3 regions of the Enterococcus faecalis genome follow, and region 2 is predicted to be linked to each of the others. Evidence: riboswitches for the same ligand, from Rfam matches in the RefSeq annotation. Region 2 holds a riboswitch; each other region holds the start of a gene.
What was found. A riboswitch is a leader RNA that binds a small molecule or an ion and turns the genes downstream of it on or off. The one in region 2 is predicted to bind magnesium.

Region 1: linked by a shared signal. The riboswitch ahead of PYW42_RS13690 (phosphatase PAP2/LCP family protein) and the one ahead of mgtA (magnesium-translocating P-type ATPase) in region 2 are both predicted to bind magnesium.
Region 3: linked by a shared signal. The riboswitch ahead of PYW42_RS04505 (ABC transporter permease subunit) and the one ahead of mgtA (magnesium-translocating P-type ATPase) in region 2 are both predicted to bind magnesium.

Annotation. Positions count from the first base shown of each region.
Region 1 covers NZ_CP118962.1:2,771,970-2,776,717, reverse strand. Annotated here, with positions in the region: gene PYW42_RS13690 (phosphatase PAP2/LCP family protein) at 286-1,902, opposite strand; M-box (ykoK) riboswitch at 1,994-2,160, opposite strand; gene PYW42_RS13685 (lytic polysaccharide monooxygenase) at 2,588-3,226, shown strand; gene PYW42_RS13680 (biotin--[acetyl-CoA-carboxylase] ligase) at 3,490-4,482, opposite strand; gene PYW42_RS13675 (zinc ribbon domain-containing protein) at 4,621-4,748, shown strand, end outside.
Region 2 covers NZ_CP118962.1:1,139,749-1,148,253, forward strand. Annotated here, with positions in the region: gene ftsW2 (peptidoglycan glycosyltransferase FtsW2) at 1-686, shown strand, start outside; gene rodA2 (peptidoglycan glycosyltransferase RodA2) at 652-1,800, shown strand; gene PYW42_RS05690 (LysR family transcriptional regulator) at 1,862-2,749, opposite strand; gene PYW42_RS05695 (LysR family transcriptional regulator) at 2,773-3,648, opposite strand; M-box (ykoK) riboswitch at 3,901-4,071, shown strand; gene mgtA (magnesium-translocating P-type ATPase) at 4,185-6,845, shown strand; gene hemW (radical SAM family heme chaperone HemW) at 7,089-8,237, shown strand; gene hrcA (heat-inducible transcriptional repressor HrcA) at 8,463-8,505, shown strand, end outside.
Region 3 covers NZ_CP118962.1:901,901-910,405, forward strand. Annotated here, with positions in the region: gene PYW42_RS04500 (ABC transporter ATP-binding protein) at 1-360, opposite strand, end outside; gene PYW42_RS04505 (ABC transporter permease subunit) at 449-2,221, opposite strand; M-box (ykoK) riboswitch at 2,266-2,433, opposite strand; gene PYW42_RS04510 (P-loop nucleotide/nucleoside kinase family protein) at 2,748-3,263, shown strand; gene PYW42_RS04515 (Nramp family divalent metal transporter) at 3,532-5,130, shown strand; gene PYW42_RS04520 (universal stress protein) at 5,130-5,555, shown strand; gene PYW42_RS04525 (PucR family transcriptional regulator) at 5,610-7,280, opposite strand; gene PYW42_RS04530 (peptide ABC transporter substrate-binding protein) at 7,661-8,505, shown strand, end outside.

The sequences.
Region 1 (4,748 bases), 1.2 Mb from region 2:
TTTGTTGCGATTCTCGTCGCAAAGCGCATGTTCCTGTGCGCTTGCCTCCGCCATAACTTCTCTACACTTAGATTATACCATGTGAAACAAAAAAATAATTAGTTTCCAATATATTTTTTTAGGTAATTGTGCTATAATGGTAATGAAAAGAGAGCTATGCGCTAACATACCTCTCTGATGTAGAGCCGTTACTAACGGTGACAAAAATTAATATTTTTGAAATGACCGTCTAACTAGCCAAAGTAAGCAGCACCCCTTTCATTAAGGGGCGCTGCTTTTTAGTCGTTATTGCGATTGTTCAGTGTCTTTCGTAGAGAGGTTCATTTGTTCTTTAATAGCATTTTCGACACGTTGGCGTTCACTCTCTTCCACAAGTTGATAAGAAATACCTTCAATCCCTGTCACGCCATCGCCAGTGTAATCGTAGCCTTTTAATTGATCGGTTTCAATCGTTTTTAGTGCGGGGGTGTATTTTTTTAGCATCGCCATCATTTGGTCAAAGGACAAGTCGGTTTCGCCATGCTCGCCGATTACGTCCAGAATTTCTTGATATTTTAGCAAGCTGTTAAAAGAAAGTAGCTTGTTGGTTAATTCGATTAAAACTTCTCGTTGGCGGCGTTGACGACCATAGTCGCCTTCAGGGTCTTCGTAACGCATGCGCGCGTATTGTAAAGCTTCCCAGCCCCCTAAATGCTGTTTGCCTTTCGGATAATGAATCCCTTCAGCGTCAAAAGCAAAGGCATTGTCAACAGTGACGCCGCCCACCGCATCGCCAAGGTCCTTCATAGCATCCATATCAATTGAAAAGTAATGATTGATTGGGATGTGCAAGACATTTTCAACCGTTTTAATTTGCATATCGGCACCACCGAAAACGTGGGCCGCATTGATTTTATTGTATTCGCCATTGGTGCCAGCCATTTCCACATAGTAGTCACGTGGGATGCTGGTGATGGTAGTTTTTTGTAATTGATTATTCACTGTAACCACCATCAAGGCGTTGGAGCGGTAATCGGTTTTGCGTTTTGAGTCATTCGCAATTCCCATAATTAAGAAACTAACCGGCTCACCTTTGGCTAAATCGGGACTCTTCGTGGAAGATTTTCTTGGTTTATACATGGTGTTCGCCGTTTTTTGCAAATTGCGATACATGCTGACGCCGTAAGCCGAAACAGAAAGTGTGCCTAAAAATAAAAGGGTTAAACTGAAGACCACGAATAAGCTTTTTCTTTTACGAGAATGGCGGCGCCGGCGTTGTGTCGGTACTTCTGCTTCCTCTGGTTCAGGTGCCGGCAAATAACGTTGAACAATTTGAAATGAAAAGTTGATCCAGCTATAACTTAGGAGCATCCCAGCGATGACATCACTAGGATAATGAACGCGTAAGATTAAACGACCTAACACAATCAAAACTAAATAAGTGAGTAAGAAAATTTTGATGCCTTTGGTTTTTTCAACATGAAGATAGGCCAAAATGATCAAAATCGTACAGACTAGCGCCATTGCTAATAATGAATGTCCGCTGGGAAAGCTAGCAGAGCTCCGGTCAGCTAAAGCGCCTAGGTTTGGTCGAGCCCGACCCACCACATGTTTAAAAACGCTCCCTAAGAAGCCGACAGCTAATAGGTTACTGACAGCCCAAAAGGCTAGGATTTTTTCTTTTTTGCGTAAAAGGTATACCATCAATAATAAGAAGAATAGCAGCATTGGTCCAATTGTGGCTGTTTTTGCTAACAGATTGACCGCTGTTAAAAGTGGGGCATTTAATTGCCATTTGATGTGATAGATAGCTTCGTCCATTTGTTGAAACCAATTTGGACTAGCCGCCACTAACAAAGTGAGGAAAGTAAAAACAAGCGTTGTTAGGGCATAAAGTGGAAATTTTTTATTCGATGTTTGCATGAGAATCCCTTTCTTTTTCCCTTGAAAGAGTAGACTAAGCCAGCATCGATCGTAAATAAGCGCTTGCGACTAAACAGGACACAGCAAGCCAATCGGTTCTCATCGTCTGAGCTTTAGCACTATCCAACGTAAAGATTTCTCTTAGCTATTTTTAGAAGAGCCTTAATTCGACCATTCCTGTTTTACACATTGGTGTCTTTCGACATTTCTGCGCAATAGCCTATGTTTGGATAGGAGCCTCACCTAACAAGGTTATTTTATCTAACGCTAGAAGTATAGAATTTATGTAGCGGTTCTCACAATGAAGTTTAAGAAAATTTATTGTTTTTTAAATAAATTTAAAGGTGTGGGGAAGTGAAGCAGTTAAAAAAACAGTACTTGAGCATTCTAAAAAAAAGTGTACAAGGCTGTTCTCGGTTAACCGCTATAAATAGTTGGTGTTCAATAATGATAAATTAAAAAACAAACATTTTTTATAAGAGTGCTATAAGTTTTTCTCAGTAAAAAAGGCGGACAGTTGCTATTGAATTGCTACTTCATTTAAAATAAATATGTCGACAATAATTGTGCACAAAGTTGATGGTCGCTATCGAAAAAGTAAAAATGATGTTGTGGAGATTTTACGTTTCAGTTGATTAAGATTACATGTTTTTTGAAGGGTTTTGCTTATAAGGGAGCGATATACATGAAAAAAATGATGTTATTCATAATTGCAGTGGGCGCAACGATGATCAGTGTTTTTGCTTTAGGAGATGCACAGCAGAGTTATGCACATGGCTATGTTGATAGCCCAGTCAGTCGAGTCAAAAATGCGGAAGCAAACGGATTTGGATGGGGACCTGGTCAAGACAGCTCACAGCCAGAAATTATCACGACACCCCAAGGAATTGAAGCGCCAACTAAATTATTAGACACGGGTCAATTAAATGGAAGGTTGCCTTCAGCTGGATTAGCAAGCTATTCCAAACTAGATGAACAAACAGCCACTCGTTGGGTAAAAAGTAATATAACAACAGGAGAGAATAATTTTAAATGGGTGATGACGGCAAAACATAAGACCAATCGTTTTAGATACTATATGACGAAACCTGGATGGAATCCTAATGCACCATTAACGATGGACGAAATGGAACTGATTGGCATAGTAGGGCAACCAATCGGTCAAGATTTACCTCCTGGTCAAGGATTTATGGTCAATGATACAGAAACACACAGAATAAAGATTCCCGCTGATAGGAAAGGATACCATGTTATTTATGCCGTTTGGGATATCAATGACACGATTAATTCATTTTATCAAGCGATAGATGTTAATGTTCAATAATCAGGTATCAAGATAATGCGGCTGAGACAAAAGTGCTTAGCGCCAAGAACTAAGTAGGTTCTGTTCATCATCGAATCACTACGTTCTTCGTGATTCTTAACACTTGGAAGGATTAAGATATGCCGAACACTTGTGTGAGAAAGTCAATTTCGGCTTATTTCCGAAGGGGCTGCTTTTGTTCAGCTGATTATCTTCAGAAGTAGAAAGTGGGACATCAGTCAAAACGACTGATGTCCCACTTGCTTTTTTCTAAACTTCCCCACTTATCCTCGACGCCATTCACCAATCTGGTCCAAACTAATTTCCCCAGAAGACAACGTTTTGGCCGTGCCATCAGGCAACTGAACAATCAATTCTCCATTTCCACTAATGGTTGTCGCAACGCCGCGGAAGTCTTGCCCGTTTTGGGTAAAAGCGACGTCTTTGCCAATCACAAAGGAGCGTTGTCGGTATTCTTCTAAAAAGTCTTTCGTTGAACGTTTGTCTAAAATTTGATAAAAATGATTCCAAATGTTGGCGACTAATTCATTTCGCGTCGCCGTCGGTTCACCATCTGGGAAAAGAGAAGTCACTTTCTGCCGAATGTCCTCAGGAAATTCGGTTTCTGTAATTGAAAAATTAATCCCCATGCCGATGATAACATTAGAAATCTGCCCTGTTTCCACATTGCTCATGGCTTCCGACAAAATCCCGCAAACTTTTTTGCCATTTAAATAAAGATCATTGACCCATTTAATTTCTGTGTGAACGCCTGCCAGAGCATCCATTGCTCGAGCGACCGCTACGGCCATAATCACAGTATATTGGGCGATTTCTTCAAAATTTTGGTTCGGTTGAAGCACCATGCTCATGTAAATCCCTTTACCTGGCGTAGCGAAAAATGGTCGGCCGAACCTGCCCCGCGGCATTTCTTGCATGTCAGCAACAATCAATGTATTGTCGGGCGTCTGGTCTAAAATCGCCCGCTTAGCATCGGTCATGGTAGATTCAGATGTTTCTAGGACGGTAATTGTTAAAGGCGGCGTTTGTGGCCATAATGCCAACTGAATGCCTTCTGCAGAAAGGACATCTGATTTTTCAAGGCGATACCCCTTATTTTGCACGCTAGTAATTTGATAGCCATCTTTTTTCAATTCATTAATTGCTTTCCAAATAGCTGTGCGAGATAAGGACAGACGTTGTGCCATCTCTTCGCCCGAAAGGAATGCGGGCGTTTGTTTCATCAATAAAGTTAGGACTTGGCTTTTTGTCGACATATTTTTTCCTCCGATTCGTTATACTTATTGTAGCGGAAAGGAAAAGGCTTGGTCAACTAGTGAAAAAATCCATCTTAGGATGGAGGAAAATGAAGCAGGCGTTTGCTATACTTGTTTTATTGAGAAGGAGTGAGGGGAATGGAAAAGCAACAATATGTTTGTGAGAAATGTGGCAACATGCACTATGTGTCGGACCAATTTCAAGCAACAGGTGGGAACTTTGCGAAAATTTTTGATGTTCAAAATAAAAAATTTATTACAATTAG
Region 2 (8,505 bases):
GCGGGGCTATTCTCATTTTAGTTATTGGCAGTGTCTTGATTTTCTCAGCAAGTATTCATGCAAAATTTAGTGTAATTGCTGCGGGGATTGTCGTTGCTAGCGCGGCGCTTCTTTCTAAAATAATTATTTTTCTAGGCGATCACCGCTACTTACCACATTTTTTTGCGCATGTGTATGACCGCTTAGTTGTTTTGAAAAATCCGTTTTTATCTTTTCATGATCGCGGATTTCAGCCTTCAATGGCCTATTTAGCAATGTATAACGGTGGGTTTTGGGGCACTGGATTAGCCAATGGTATGGTAAAAAAAGGTGGCTTGCCAGAAGGTCAAACCGATTTTATTTTTGCGGTGATTGTGGAAGAACTTGGTTTGATTGGCGGCTTACTATTACTATTTCTTTTGTTATTTTTAGCGGCCTCGATTTTGCGGAGTAGTTGTGTAATAAAGAATCATTGTTACGGCTTGTTTTTGTTAGGGGTCGGGACCTTGATTTTAGCTCAAACGGCGATTAACATTGGTGGCGTTTTGGGTTTGATTCCAATGACGGGAATTCCTTTACCGTTTGTTAGTTACGGTGGGACAAGTTATTTAATCTTTTCAGTGGCATTAGGAATCGTCATTAAAATTATTGCAAACGAAAGGCGGCAGTTAAATGGTCAATACAAAAAAATTCAACTTACATCTTAATTATGATTTATTATTGCCCATTTTTTTACTCACACTTTTATCTTCTGGTGTGCAATATTGGATTGCCGTTAATGAAGGAAAAGATGGAACTGTGCCAGCATTAAAACAACTTTTCTTTATTTTTGTTGGCTATGCAGGCATGTTTTTAGCTAGTCGGCTGTCACAGAAATTTATTTGGAAAGTAGCTCCTTTTTTCTATGGGTTTTCATTAATCTTAATGAGTGCTTTGTATTTTTCCTATGACAAAGGAATGTATTTATTGACGGGCACAAAGCGCTGGTTAGATTTAGGGTTTATTAAATTTCAGCCATCAGAAATTGCGAAAATTGCGTTTATTTTAATGTTGGCAAAAATTATTGTCCAACATGAGCAACAAGACTGGTCTGATAAATGGCGTTCAGACAAGCAACTTCTAAAAAAAATCGTTGCGGTTAGTGTCCCTGTTTTTTTCTTGATGGCGGTACAAAAAGATTTTGGAACATCCCTTGTTTTCGTAACGATTATTCTATCTCTTTTAGTTATTTCAGGAATTGATCGCAAAATTTTAATCATTATTTTCAGCGCTTTAGCAACGTTAGGCGTGGTCTTGATTCTGTTAGTCTTTACAGAGTGGGGGCACAAAGTACTCTTCTTTTTACATTTTAAACAATATCAATTGGATCGAATTTTAGCATGGATTCATCCCTATGATTATGTCGATAAAATATCCTATCAACAAGTACAAGGTTTATTGGCAATTGGTTCGGGTGGTTTATTTGGCAAGGGTGTGCATGGGATTGAAGTGTATGTTCCTGTTCGTGAGTCTGATATGGTTTTTACTTTTATCGGGGAAGCCTGGGGCTTTGTGGGCAGTGCCACTGTTGTTTTTCTCTATTTTTACTTGTTTTATCAAGTTTTAGTAGCTGGCTTGCGGAGCAATTCGCGTTTTTGTATGTACATCTGTGTCGCCCTCATTTTTTCGCTGGTCTTTCAAACGGTGGAGAATATCGGTGCGGTGATTGGACTGTTGCCGTTAAAAGGTATTCCGCTTCCGTTTTTAAGTCAAGGAGGCACTTCGTTAGTGATGGCTATCACTTCTTTAGGATTTGTCAAAGGAAGAGAAGCCGCTACCTGAAAACACAAATAAAAACCAAGACTGGAACTCGCTTGCCGACAAGCTCTAGTCTTGGTTTTTACTATTGAAATTGTTTTTGGCATTCAGCCAAAAGTTGTTGAAGTTGTCGACTCATGTAACGTTCTTTTAAATAATAAACTGCCATGTTTCGTTTAGGTAGTTCTTGGTAAGTTAGTGTATGGATCGAATTGTCTAAAAGTTGAATATTTGTGTATTCGGGGACAATAGCGAAACTATCGGAATGAGACACCAAGTGAGTAATAAGTGAAAGAGTATCCACTTGAATGACTTTCTCTGGAGAAAAATTAGAAAACGTAGTATCTAGCCAATTGGTTAATTTGTTTTGCTCGGAAAATTCGGTATTTAAACGGACGAAGGGGTACATTGTTAGTTCTTTTAAAATTTCTTCCGTCGTGGCTTTTGCCAAAGCTGGATGATCGTTTCTTAAAATGAATTGATAATTTGCTGTAAATAAATCAATTTTACCAATATGTTCAGGTAATGGTAAGTCAGCAAAGGAAATACCAAAATCTGCATCCATTGTTTCCAAGGATTGAAGAATATTTTCTGTAATAATAGTGTGGACTTGTAAGTTGGATGAACGATCCGTTAATGTTGTCATTAGTAAGTCATTCAATTTATATTCTAAATCACAGAGATAAGTGGCCACATAAATATGGTTGGAAGAATGATTAATTTCTTTTAGCTCTTCTTCAATTGAGACCAACTCATTGGTGATGCGCCAACAATATTTTTCTAAAATTAATCCAGCTGGCGTTAAGGTGGTAGTTTGGCCTTGGCGATTAAAAAGTTCAGCGCCTAACGTTGCTTCAAGAATTTTTATTTGCTTACTTAATGCAGCTTGAGAAATTGCTAAATTTTCGGCTGCTTTAGTAAATTGTTTCACTTTGCATAACTCTAAAAAATAATGTAAACGAAATAGTTCCATGGGAATTCCTCCTTTTTCTATTCCTAGAATAAATAACGTAATTGTTCAAATAAATAACGGTGTGCTTCACAATGTCCGTGATGATTATTCTGAACTAAATAGATGGCTCGTTCTGGACTATCTTCCAGAGGAATACCAACTAAGTTACGTCTGTTTAGTTCATCAGTGAGTGAATAGGGAAGGATGCTACAGGCTTTTTCTCGTTGGACCATGTCTAAGACTAAATGAAGAGAAGGAAGTTCGATGACGATTTGCCGATTTTCCCAATTGATTTTACGTTCCCAACGTTTAAACACTTTTTTTTCATATACTTGATCGGAATATGCAGCAAAAGGTAAAGAACGAATTTCGTCAATCGTTACGCTATCGGCATGGGCTAAAGGATGATTTTTATTGACACAAAGGAGATAGCTTTCTGTATAAATTAATTCTTTCTCTAATGGAATCGAGGTATCCAAAAATATCCCAATCCCAATGTCAATTAAATCTGTTTCCAAGGCTGTTTCAAGATCGTAATAATACTTAAAATCAATACTTACATACGGATAGGATTGATTAAATAACAACAAGACTTCTCCAAATGCTTTATCTATATCAATTAAGTTTGTTCCAATCCGAATGGTCGTTGTCGATCCTTGGGTCACTAATTCATTAATCTCTTCTTGCGCTTCCTTAATGAGTGCAAAAATCATTTCTGTTCGCTTGGCGACGACTTCGCCTGCTGGAGAAAGCCGACAATGTTTCTTGTCTCTTAAAATTAATGAAGCACCTAATTCACGTTCCAACTCCTTGAGCTGGGTACTTAAATAAGGTTGACTCGTATGGAGCTTTTGAGAAGCTAAAGTAAAACTCGCATACTTTGAAACTGCCATAAAATATTCTAGTTGTTGTAATTTCATTTTCCTCACCGCCGTTTCTTTAACTATACAAAAAATAGCAGAAGAAAAGCTTCTCGACAAGGCTATCTGACGGTCTTTAGATTAATTTAACCAGTTATGATTCTATGAATAAATACGAATCATAACAGAAAACCATAGTAAATAAGCGGATTATTTTTCTTTTTGTTACTGAATGGACAAAAAGTTATCTGCTAAAAACTTTTTCTATATCGTTATTTTTTCAAGGAAGAATTATACTTGCTGTTGTAATTAAATAAGATTTGTTAGGTGAGGCTCCTATACAAACATAGGCTACTGCCCAAAAATGTCGAGAGACGCCAATGGGTAGAACAGGAACTGTCGAATGAAGGCTTTTCTTAAGGTAGCTAAAAGCAATCGCTTTTTACGTTGTATAGTGCTAAAGCTCAACGATAAGAACGATTATTCTTTGACACGTTGAGTTTTCAGCGTGTCTTTTTTTGTGGAAAGGGTGAGGAAAATGGAAGATGAACCGATCGTCAATTCAAGTCAACAACAGATAAATGAGGTGAAAGAAAATGGAAAAGAAAATGCGTCACTTGGGCCATGACTATAGTTACAAAAAGTTTGCCCACTCAGAAGCAGAAAAAGTTTTACAACGTTTCGGCTCAACTTGGGATGGCATTAAACACCAAGATATTGAAGAATTACAAGAACGTTATGGCCGCAACAAAATTATGAATGAAAAAAAAGCTTCACGGCTGCGACTTTTTATAAAATCGTATATCACGCCGTTTACTTTGGTGTTATTAGCACTAGCCACGATTTCATTTTTTACAGAATATGTCTATGCTACGCCAGAGGAAAAAGATGTTACTGGCGTGTTAATTATGTTAGCGATGGTCATCTTAAGCGGCACGATGAGTTTTGTCCAATCAGTCAAATCAAGCAATGCAGTTGAAAAATTACAAAATATGATTAAAGTTACAGCGACAGTCATTCGCGACAAGAAGCAAATGGAAATTCCTATTGAGGAAGTTGTGTGTGGCGACCTAGTCCAACTATCCGCTGGCGATATGATTCCAGCCGATTTACGTTTAATCCAATCTAAGGACTTATTTGTTTCCCAATCATCCTTGACTGGAGAGAGTTTTCCCATTGAAAAACACGCGACTCATCAAAAAGATAGTGATCAAATTGATACAGAATACGACAATCTTTTGTTTTTAGGAACAAATGTAATTAGTGGCACTGGTTTGGGCATTGTCATTAAAGTTGGTAATCAAACTTTATTCGGACGGATGGCTTCTGATAACGGAGAAGAGCAGCAGCAGACGAGTTTTGAAACAGGAATTAATAAAACAACGTGGGTGCTGATTCGCTTTATGTTGGTCATTACGCCAACTGTTTTTCTAATTAATGGGTTAACAAAAGGCGATTGGGTGGAAGCGTTAATGTTTGCGATTGCCACAGCTGTCGGCTTGACACCAGAAATGTTACCTATGATTGTAACAACCAATTTAGTCAAAGGTTCTCGAGAAATGGCTAAAGAAGGCACGATTATGAAAAATGTCAATGCCATTCAAAATTTTGGCGGGATGGATGTACTTTGTACGGATAAAACAGGTACCTTAACACAAGATAAAGTAATTTTAGAATACCACTATAATATTGGGTGCCAAGAAGATCAAAAAGTCTTGGATTTAGCATTTCTAAACAGTTATTTTCAAACAGGTTTGCGTAATTTAATGGATAACGCCGTTATTCAAGCGGCGACACAAGAAAGTGATATACAATCAGATGATTTTTATAAAGTAGATGAAATTCCTTTCGATTTCAATCGACGTCGAATGAGTGTGATTATCAAAGAGTTTAAAACGCGAGAAACACGCTTAATTACCAAAGGTGCGGTTGAAGAAATGCTCTTGGTCTGCACACAGGTACTTTTAGATGGCGAAATTGTGCCCTTAACAGAGACGCTGCGTCAAAAAATTACCAAAGACGTTGAAGCTTTAAATCGAGATGGTTTGCGCGTTCTAGCAATTGCCGATAAAAAAGTCGAAACGGCTGAATGGGAGTATACAACTAAAGATGAATCAGAGTTGATTTTACAAGGTTATCTTGCCTTCTTGGATCCGCCAAAAGAAACAGCAGCGGCAGCTATTCACGCCTTACATCAACATAATGTAGCTGTGAAAGTATTAACGGGGGACAATCAGTATGTGACACATTCTGTTTGTAAAGAAGTTGGTCTGGCTGGCGAAAAAATTATTACAGGAAATGAACTTCAACAATTAAACCAAGAAGAATTAAGAAAAACCGTTCAAGCGTATAATATTTTCGCCAAAATTACGCCTGACCAAAAAGTTCGTATTGTAAATGCGTTAACTGAAAATGGTCAAACTGTTGGCTTTTTAGGTGATGGAATAAATGATGCTGGAGCAATGCGTGCTGCTGATGTAGGAATCTCTGTTGATACAGCTGTCGATGTGGCGAAAGAATCGGCGGATGTAATTTTATTGAGAAAAGATTTAATGGTTTTGGAAAAAGGAATTTTATCTGGACGGCGCGTGTTTACGAACACGATGAAGTACGTCAAATTAACAGCAAGTTCTAATTTTGGCAATGTTTTTTCCGTGATCCCAGCAAGTATCTTTTTACCATTTTTACCGATTGCTCCGATTCAATCGCTATTATTAAATCTAATTTACGATACTTCGTGTATGTCAGTTCCTTGGGACAAAGTAGATGAAGAATACGTAGAAAAACCAAAAAAATGGGAACCAAAATCAATTGGTAATTTTATGCGTTGGTTTGGTCCAACGAGTTCTATTTTTGATATTGTTACCTATTTATTTATGTATTTCATTGTGTGTCCGGCTATCCTAGGTGGCTCATTCTTTGAATTAAATGGAGCAGATCAATTGCTCTTTATCGGTATTTTCCATGCAGGATGGTTCATTGAGTCCTTATGGTCCCAAATGCTCGTCTTGCATTTCCTACGAACAGAAAAAATGCCTTTCCTTCAAAGTAGTGCTTCTGGAATTATGACGTTAGTCACTACAGCAGGGATTGTTCTCGGAACTGTTTTACCCTTTACCGCTTTCGGTGCAGAACTAGGATTTGTCGGTTTATCACCAAGCTATTTCTTGTATTTAATCCCGACAATTGTTGCTTATTTAGCACTGGTTGCGTTCATTAAAGTTTTATACGTCAAACGTTACGGTCAATTACTGTAACTGATTTGTACTATTATATATAGAAAAATTTTTTTACTTTTCTTTCAAGGTTGAGGAGGTGTCGGTTTTTATGACAGCTCCTCGTTGTTGTTTTAAGTGACTGTGCGAATTTTTTTATGGATTTATTTGTCATTTACAGTTAGTATGGCTAGTAGAGACTTTCCAAAAAGAACGAGCTTTTTGGTAATAAGGAGATAAAACGAGCTAATGACCAAAACAAACCAACTTTCAACTTCAACGCCGATGTTCGATCGGTCGGCCTATATTCATATTCCATTTTGTGAGCATATTTGTTATTATTGCGATTTTAACAAGGTCTTTTTAGAAGGACAACCAGTTGATGAATATATTCAGAGTTTATTAAAAGAAATTCGACTTACGCAAGCATTGTATCCAGAACAAGAAATGAAAACCATCTATATTGGCGGAGGCACGCCAACTTCATTATCAGCGAAACAGTTAGATGTGCTACTAAAAGGGGTTCGCGAACAGCTAACGTTTGATGACCGAAATGAATTTACGGTGGAAGCAAACCCTGGTGATTTAACCCAAGAAAAATTACAAGTCATGAAAAACTATGGCGTCAATCGTCTTTCGATGGGCGTTCAGACATTTGATGATCGCTTGCTCAAAAAAATCGGTCGCAAGCACACCGCCGCAGATGTTTATGAAACAATGAAATTTTTAGAGAAAGAAAATTTTACCAATGTCAGTATTGACTTAATCTATGCTTTACCTGGACAAACATTGGAAAGTTTTCGCGATACTTTGACAAGAGCCTTAGCATTGGACTTGCCGCACTATTCGCTTTATTCATTAATTCTTGAAAATAAAACAATGTTCATGAACTGGGTTCGTCAAGGACGGTTACAGCTGCCTGAAGAAGAAATCGAAGCACAAATGTTTGACGAAACGATTGAAGCAATGGAGAAAAAAGGACGTCACCAATATGAAGTCAGTAATTTTGCTTTAACAGGAAAAGAAAGCCAGCATAATCTGGCTTATTGGAATAATGACCACTACTATGGATTTGGCGCAGGTGCCAGCGGCTATCTTGGGCAAACTCGTTACAAAAATCACGGTCCAATCCAACATTATTTGAAACCCTTGCGAGAAAATCAATTGCCAATTGTGGAGACTGAAGAATTAACTCGTCTAAATCAAATAGAAGAAGAGCTATTTTTAGGCTTACGTAAAAAAGTAGGCATTTCTAAACAAAAATTCCAACAAAAATTTCAGGAACCAATTGAAGCAATTTATGGAGAGGTCATTCAACGCTTAATCAAAGAAGAATTATTAATTGAAGAAGCAGATATCTTACGTTTAACGAAAAAAGGGCTATTTGTGGGGAATAATGTTTTTGAAGCATTTTTGTTAAGTGAAAAAGAGTAAAAAAATAAAAAAATCATCGAAGTGTGACAAAGCATTTCGATGATTTTTTTATTACAAAAGTTGGTATTGATGGTTTTTGAAGGTGGTTTGCAGCGATTAGCACTCTTTCATGAAGAGTGCTAAAAAGTTGCGTATTTCCCTTGACAAAAAGGTAAGGACTTGTTATATTAGTATATGTAGTTAGCACTTAGATGTTAAGAGTGCTAATGAAGGGTGGTAATAACGATGATTACAGAAAGACAACAAAATATCTTGAGACTTATCATCC
Region 3 (8,505 bases), 240 kb from region 2:
TCTTTTATTTATTTGTTCGCGAGAAATTTCTTTACGGTTTTCTAAGCCAAAGCTGATATTTTTTTCAACTGTCAACCAAGGAAAAAGGGCAAAATGTTGAAAAACCATGCCGATATTGGCATCAGGCTCATTAATGATTTTATCTTCAAAAGTAATTTCACCTCTAGTTGTACGAAGAAGTCCAGCAATACTTCTGAGCAACGTTGATTTTCCTGTTCCTGATTGTCCGATAATACTTAAAAATTCATTCGTTTTAACTGTTAAATCAATATTTTCAAGGACTTTTAAATGTTCTGAATGTCCTTCAATTTCAAATTCTTTATATACTGATTTTATGCTTAATAATTCTTTATTTTCCATCGTCTTATTAGATAGGTCAAGGGAAATCACCTATCGTTCTCCTCTCTAGTTTATCTTAAAAATTTAGTCGAGTTGAGTCGTCCAGCTATTAATAGTGAAATTTTTGTTTTGCTGCTCGATATAAAGGTTGCCAAACAAAGGCGATACATAAACCAACAACGAAACACATCGCTAAGGTTCCTAAGGCAGATTTATCTTTTACGCCATCGTTTGCCGCAATATATTGTCCTAGGCCAGTAACATCTATTGATTTTTTGCCCCATTGAATGCTTTCTGCTGCGATATCAGCGTTCCAAGCAGCACCAGCAGCGTTAATAATTGCTGTAATGAGGTAAGGTAAAATAGAAGGGATCAAAAATTTTGTCCACCATTGCCATTTAGATAATTTAAAAAGTTTGGTTACGTCACGAATATCATCAGGGATGGCTAAGTAGCCAGCAATTACATTAAAGAAAAAATACCATTGGCAACCAACCATGATGAGTGGTAAAATCCACCATTCTAATTTGTTGAAGCCCATACTAATAATCAACACAATGAATGGAGTATAAACATTTGACGGAATGGAGCCTAAAATTTGTCCAATCGGTTGAACGATACTTAAGCGCCGATTATCATTCGCAACCCAGATTGCTAAGGGAGTAAAGATAATGCCAGCAACGACCATGGCCAAGGTAACCCGTAGTGTAGTATAAAGGGTTAATCTAGGAATCATGCTGAAATCTTGATGGGGCAAGAAATGATAGAGCTTAATAGAACAATAAACCCCAATAATGGTTAAGCTGACATACCATAATGTTTTGAAGAAATGGCGTAATTTTGCTAGTAATCGATAGAGATAGTCTAGCTTGAAAAAGTACCAAACTTTTGGTAAATCGTAAATCCAAAAATGACTGAATTTCACAAAAGCTTTTGAAAAGTATTTCGTTAAAGTTGCTTTTTTTAATAAATGATAAATGATGGATTTAGGTGGCGTCGTACTTTCGACATCTGTTTCATATTTAAAATAATAAGTGGCTCGAACTAAAGGTTGAAAAACTAAAAAGTTTAAAATCACCACATTGATTAATAAGGCAAAAACAGCCCATAAACAGGATTTAAAGTCGGCTCGATTTAATGCTACTTGGATATAAGAACCAATTCCTGGTAAATAAAGGTTGGTTTCTTTAGGAAAGGCAACAGAAGCTTGCTCGCTGGCCACCAAGGCAAACCAAGCCGCAGTTTGAGAAATAATAACGTTCCAAAGTAAGCCAGGAATTGAGTAAACAAATTCAAGCCGCCAAAATTTTTCCCAAGCATTGTACTTGAACTGATCGGTCACATTGACTAGATCTGAAGGAATAACTTCCATTATTTGATAAAGAGTCAACATGATGTTCCAAGCTTGACCTGTGAAGATGGCAAAAATAGCAACCGCTTCTGCGCCCATCACATTTCCTGGAAATAAACCAAGTAACCAAGCAGTTGTAAAGGTCAAAAAACCTAGCAATGGAACAGATTCAAGGAAATTAACTAATGGTAAAATGACTCTTCGTGCCGTTTTATATTTTACGGCTAAAATACCAAAAACAAAGGAAAACAGGAAGGACCAAGCCATCCCCACAATCATTCGAAACATGGTTCGAATTGAAAAGTAAAAAAGATTTGATGGAGATAAGAAATCATCTGTTTTACTTGGTGTTGCGAGGAATTCTTCTGAGGGAAGGGTGTGGAGAGGGCGATTCATTTTTAGCCAAGAGAAGACGATGATAAAAATGAAAATGCCTAAAATGATGAGCAAGGTAAGATTCCCGATACTTTTAGCAAGTAGGGTATTTTTCTTAGATGATGCAGTGACAGCTTTCAATTTAAAAACCTCCAATTAATCATATTAAAGAGGTCGCCGAATAAAAGAAGAAGATTATAGGGTAATCACAATAATTGAGCTTTGGCTTTCTGAGACGTAAGAAAAAAATTCTAGTTATCTTAGGAAAGCCTTAATTCGACAATCCCTGCTTTACTCGTTACTGTCTCTCGACATTTCCGAGCGATAACCTGTGTTCTTCAGAGTAACCTCACCTAATATGATTCTATTTGATTTACATGCTTATCATACTCGTGACTAAAAATAAAACAATTTCTAGCTGGTTATACCTGAATTACTGTTTGTTGTTATTCTATTCAATTATTCTTAAAAAGATTGCCCACATTCTGTTTTTTTAGGGAGAAATTATCAGATGAGTATGTTATATAACCCGAGGTTAATAGCGTAGGATGTTGTATTTTTAGTTTGTCTCGTTTACTGTTAAAGATGTAAGTAGTAACTATAAGTGAATGGCTAAAAAAATTAAAAGTAATCTAGCACCTAAATTAAACAACAAAGAAATTTGTTCAGAAGAAAGGAAATTATGATAATTATTTGGTTAAACGGTGCGTTTGGATCCGGAAAAACGACCATTGCACATGAGTTACAACAAAAACTTCCCAACGCAATCATTTATGATCCAGAAATTATTGGTAGTGCATTGATGGAGCTAGTTCCCGAAGAAATGAAAGAAAATGATTTTCAGGAGTATCAGGAATGGCGTTGCTGGAATGCTCATTTATTAAAACGAATGTCCAAAGAGTCTGGACGGCCGATTATTGTTACAATGACCCTTTATAAAAATGAATATGAAGAAGAGCTGATTGGATATCTGAGACGAGCAGGCATTGACGTTTATCATTTTTTGTTAGCGGTCGAGAAAGAAGAAATTTTACAAAGATTATTGAAAAGAAATGATGGAACTTTTGAATGGGGGAAAAATAAGTTGCCCGAAGTACTTGAAGGTTTTCGTCAGATTAAGTTTACCGAGATTTTTAGAAATCATTCAGCTGACACGACAGAAATTGTAGCATCCATTCTTAATAGAATAACCGAATAAAAATAAAATAAGGGACCTAAGCCGAAATGACTTAGGTCCCTTATTTTCTACTTCTTAAGATAATCAACTACCAGCTACCCTGATTTCTTCAAACTTTAAGATCGCACATTTACGACAATCTATTTTTACACTGTCAAAATTTTCTTTCAAGTCTTGCATTTTGTTATTTTTAGCAGTATATTTTAGGTGTACCTAAAATATACTAGAGGTTAACCTTCTAACGGGAAGGGCCTTTTAAAATTATTGCAAAACGAAAGAAGGAATTGAATTGAAAAATTCAGAAGAACATGAACCAAAGCAAAGACATCATTTGATTGAATATGCAAATGGTCCTTCGCTTGAAGAAATTAATGGCACCATCGACGTGCCTAAAAATATGAGTTTTTGGAAAACGTTATTTGCTTACTCAGGTCCAGGAGCATTGGTAGCAGTGGGGTATATGGATCCAGGAAACTGGTCTACTTCAATTACTGGGGGACAAAATTTTCAATATTTATTGATGTCGATTATTTTAATTTCCAGTTTGATTGCAATGTTGCTCCAATATATGGCTGCTAAATTAGGCATTGTTTCACAGATGGATTTAGCACAAGCGATTCGTGCTAGAACTAGTAAGACGTTAGGTATTGTATTATGGATTTTAACAGAGTTAGCAATTATGGCTACAGATATCGCTGAAGTTATCGGGGGCGCAATTGCCTTATATTTATTATTTCATATTCCTTTAGGTCTGGCTGTCTTCATTACGGTATTTGATGTTTTACTTTTGTTGTTATTGACAAAAATTGGTTTTAGAAAAATTGAAGCTATTGTTGTTGCTTTAATTGTTGTTATTTTTGTGATTTTTGCTTATCAAGTGGCATTGTCAAATCCAGTATGGGGAGATGTAATTAAAGGGCTGGTTCCTAGCGCAGAAGCTTTTTCTACATCACATGCGGTGAATGGGCAAACGCCACTGACAGGTGCATTGGGGATTATTGGTGCAACAGTGATGCCTCATAATTTGTATTTACATTCTTCTGTTGTCCAAAGTCGTAAAATTGATCGTAAAGATAAAACCGATATTCAACGCGCTTTACGCTTTTCAACTTGGGATTCTAATATTCAATTAACGATGGCATTTTTTGTTAACTCTTTGTTATTGATTATGGGTGTGGCCGTTTTTAAATCCGGCAGTGTCAAAGATCCTTCATTCTTTGGTTTGTTTGATGCTTTATCAAATCCAGCGGTTATGAGTAATTCTATTTTAGCGCATATTGCAGGTTCTGGAATTTTATCAATTTTATTTGCGGTAGCCTTATTGGCATCAGGACAAAATTCAACAATTACAGGAACCTTAACTGGTCAAATTATTATGGAAGGGTTTATTCATATGCGCGTACCAATTTGGTTACGTCGGATGGTCACACGTTTGTTATCTGTTATTCCTGTCTTAATTTGTGTTTTAATGACCAGCGGAAAAAGTACAGTGGAGGAGCATATTGCGATTAATAATTTAATGAACAATTCACAAGTTTTTCTAGCATTTGCTTTGCCATTTTCGATGTTGCCTTTACTGATGTTTACAGATAGCCGTGTTGAAATGGGTGAACATTTTAAAAACTCGTGGTTAATTAAATTGTTAGGCTGGGTTTCTGTCATTGGCTTAATTTACCTCAATATGAAAGGCTTACCTGATCAAATTGAAGGATTTTTCGGTGATAATCCGACAGCGAGTCAAATTACGTTAGCCGATAATATCGCCTATGTCATCATAGCACTCGTCATCCTCTTGTTAGTTTGGACGGTTGTGGAATTATATAAAGGCGATAAACGATATGCACAGCAGCTTGCAGCTATGGAGCAACAAGTAGAGGAGGTTAAATAATGAAATTTTCAAAAATTATGGTTGGTGTTGAAGAGTCGCCAGATGCGTTAAAAGCATTTCATTATGCTATCCAAAAAGCAAAAGAAGAACAAGCTGAATTGGTTATTGTTTCGATTTTAGAAGAGAAAGAGATTAATGTTTACCAATCGTTAGATAAAAATTATTGGCAAGAACAGTTGGCGAAATTAGAGAAACAAACGGAAAAATATCAACAAGAAGCGTTAGCGAATGGCATCGATAAAGTAAGTGTAATTGTCAATGAAGGGAACCCAGGAGAATTAATTATTAATAAGCTTATTCCTTTGAATAAACCAGATTTGTTAATTATTGGCTCCAAGTCAACTAGCAAATTAAAAAGCTTTTTTGGTAGCCAAGCAGCTTATATGGCTCGATATGCACCGATTTCTGTAATGATTATTCGCTAACAAAATTGAAACAGTTAAAAAAGCCGCCACGATTTACTATTCGTGGTGGCCTTTTTATAGTAATTTTTGTTTATATAAATAAACAGCCAAACTTAGTTGTAGCGAACTATCAGGAAATTCTAAAGTTAAGTGAAGAATCTCTTCTATTTTTTTTAAGCGGTAAATAATTGTATTACGATGTACATACATATTTGTGGCAGTCAACGAAATATTTTTATTCGATTGAAAGTAGGTGTTGATGGTTTCTAGTAGGGAACTTTCATGTTTTTGATCTTCTTTTTCTAATGGTTCAATCAATCGTTGATATATTTTTTGTTTGGCTTGTTTGGTCAGGGTTTCGATCATTAAACGATAAAAAAAGAGGTCGTCATAATTCAAAATAGTTCGTTGTTGTAATTCTTGACTTGCTTGTGCTAAGTGGAATGTTTCTTGTGCTAATTTATAAGAATCACACAGATTGGTGATTTTTTTGACAGTTGGCCCAATCGCTAATTTAAATGATAATTTTGGATTCAGTTTCATTAGTTGCTCTAGTAAATTCTTGGCAAGATGAGTGGTTTGTGCAAGGTAGGTGGCTTCCTCTTGCGCTGGATTTTCTAGTAATAAAATAAAGCCAGTTTGTGTAGGAAAGGCAGTAATTTTTTGTCGATATCCTTCTAAAATATGATTCAATTGATGGCCAATGCTATTCATTTGAATAGTCGGATTAAACAGTTGTTCCAATTGTTCAATGGCTACAAGCAAGAGACTAAATGTATCTTTTTCATTTAATTGCAGATAATTACTAAATTCTTGCCAAGCTTGAGGATTGGTATTTTTTTCTTGGATAAGGTCTTGAAACAGCGCCCCGATCTTTTGCCTCGTTGTTAAATTTTCCGAAGATTCTAATTGAAGTTGTGGTAAAAGGTAGTGAGCACAGACCTCTACAGATAATAAATCAATCGTCTGTAATTTTTTGGTAGTTTGCCAAATCACTAAGTAAGATAAGCTGAGATTTTTCTTTTTGATGGGTAAAATTCGCAAAGATAACTGATGGTTCGCTAAGGAAAATTCAACAGTCAATGGTTCTTTATAAAATAATAGGAGCTCATTGTTCTGGGCTTTTAAAGCTGTCTCAAACTGTTTTTTGAGAGTCGCGTTGTTTAAAATACTGGTGATTCTTGTTGGCGCATCAGGTAAATCAAAATGATTCATAATCTGAAAACGCTCGTCTAAAAGCATTACAGGCGCTTGAATCGCGGCACTTAATACTTCCAGTAATTGGGTACTTTTTCCGCCAGCTTTGATAATTGTATAAAATTTATTATGCATATGAACAGAATGTTGGCTAATCGTTTCGTCAGGTTGATTGACTCGGCGATTGACCAATGAAATAATTTGAGAAAAGTTGTAATTATAAGGGATTGAGAGAATTGGTAATCCGACGTCATTCGCTAATTGGATCATCTCTTGTGGAACTTCATTGAAATAACGTTGGACTTTAAAGCCTAGAGCAGCGCAGTTCATATTTGCTAGTTCTTGAATAAGACGTTTTTGCAAGCAAGGCTGATCTTTGAAAATATAGCCGGTAGTTAATAAAATTTCTCCTGGCGTTAACCAGTCAAAAGCATCAGGATTTTCTAAAATATTTGCTTGTAGAATTGGCGCATCTAAATTGGTCTCGTGCGTCAATAAGGTTAAACCAGGTAGTTCTTCTGCATGGAGTAGATCAGTGACCGTCATCATTAGCAAGGCCTCCTTTTGTATGAATTATCTAAAAATTAAGTGTATTTATTGTAAGATGTTACAAAACTATTTTAGGGAAAATAAGGTATCCTTATACTAATAGAAAAAAGTTCCAAGTCATTACGTGATTGGTAGTCACAAATGACCAAATAAGAACAATCAGCGCTTACAACCTATAGAAACGCATCGTTTAAAGATATAGCAATAGTATACTTAATTTTTAATGCTTTTACTATTGTTTCAGCTACTTTAAATTTCTCAAGTATTTCTATAATCTGTAAGTTTTTTGAGACTCTTATCAGATATGCTTCTTTTTCTATATTTTATCAGAAAATTCTGGTAACTTTGAAGGTTATAGTTTGTAAAATGGAGGGATCGGTATGAAGAAATTAAAAATGTTAGGATGCGTCGGTTTGCTTTTAGCTTTAACGGCTTGTCAGGCGGGAACGGGAAACTCGGCTGATAGTAACAAAGCAGCGGAACAAAAAATTGCAATTAGTTCTGAAGCGGCTATTTCGACAATGGAACCACACACAGCGGGGGATACGACCTCGACTTTAGTCATAAATCAAGTTTATGAAGGACTCTATGTTTTAGGTAAAGAAGATGAATTAGAGTTGGGGGTCGCTGCCGAAGAACCAGCGATTTCTGAAGATGAAACCGTTTATACATTTAAGATTAGAGAAGATGCCAAATGGTCGAATGATGATCCAGTAACAGCAAACGACTTTGTTTATGCATGGCAACAAGTTGCTTCCCCTAAATCAGGATCGATTCATCAAGCTTTATTTTTTGATGTCATTAAAAATGCTAAGGAAATTGCTTTAGAAGGCGCAGATGTGAATACTCTTGGGGTTAAGGCGCTAGATGATAAAACGTTAGAAATAACTTTAGAACGGCCCACCCCTTATTTGAAATCTTTGCTTTCGTTTCCTGTTTTGTTTCCGCAAAATGAAAAATATATCAAAGAACAAGGGGATAAATATGCCACTGATGCAGAACATTTGATTTATAATGGTCCTTTTAAATTGAAAGAATGGGATAATGCCTCTTCCGATGACTGGACCTACGAAAAAAATGATACGTATTGGGATGCTGAAAAAGTTAAATTAACAGAAGCGAAAGTTTCAGTAATTAAGAGCCCAACGACAGCGGTGAATTTGTTTGACTCGAATGAATTGGATGTAGTGAATAAGCTAAGTGGTGAATTTATTCCTGGTTATGT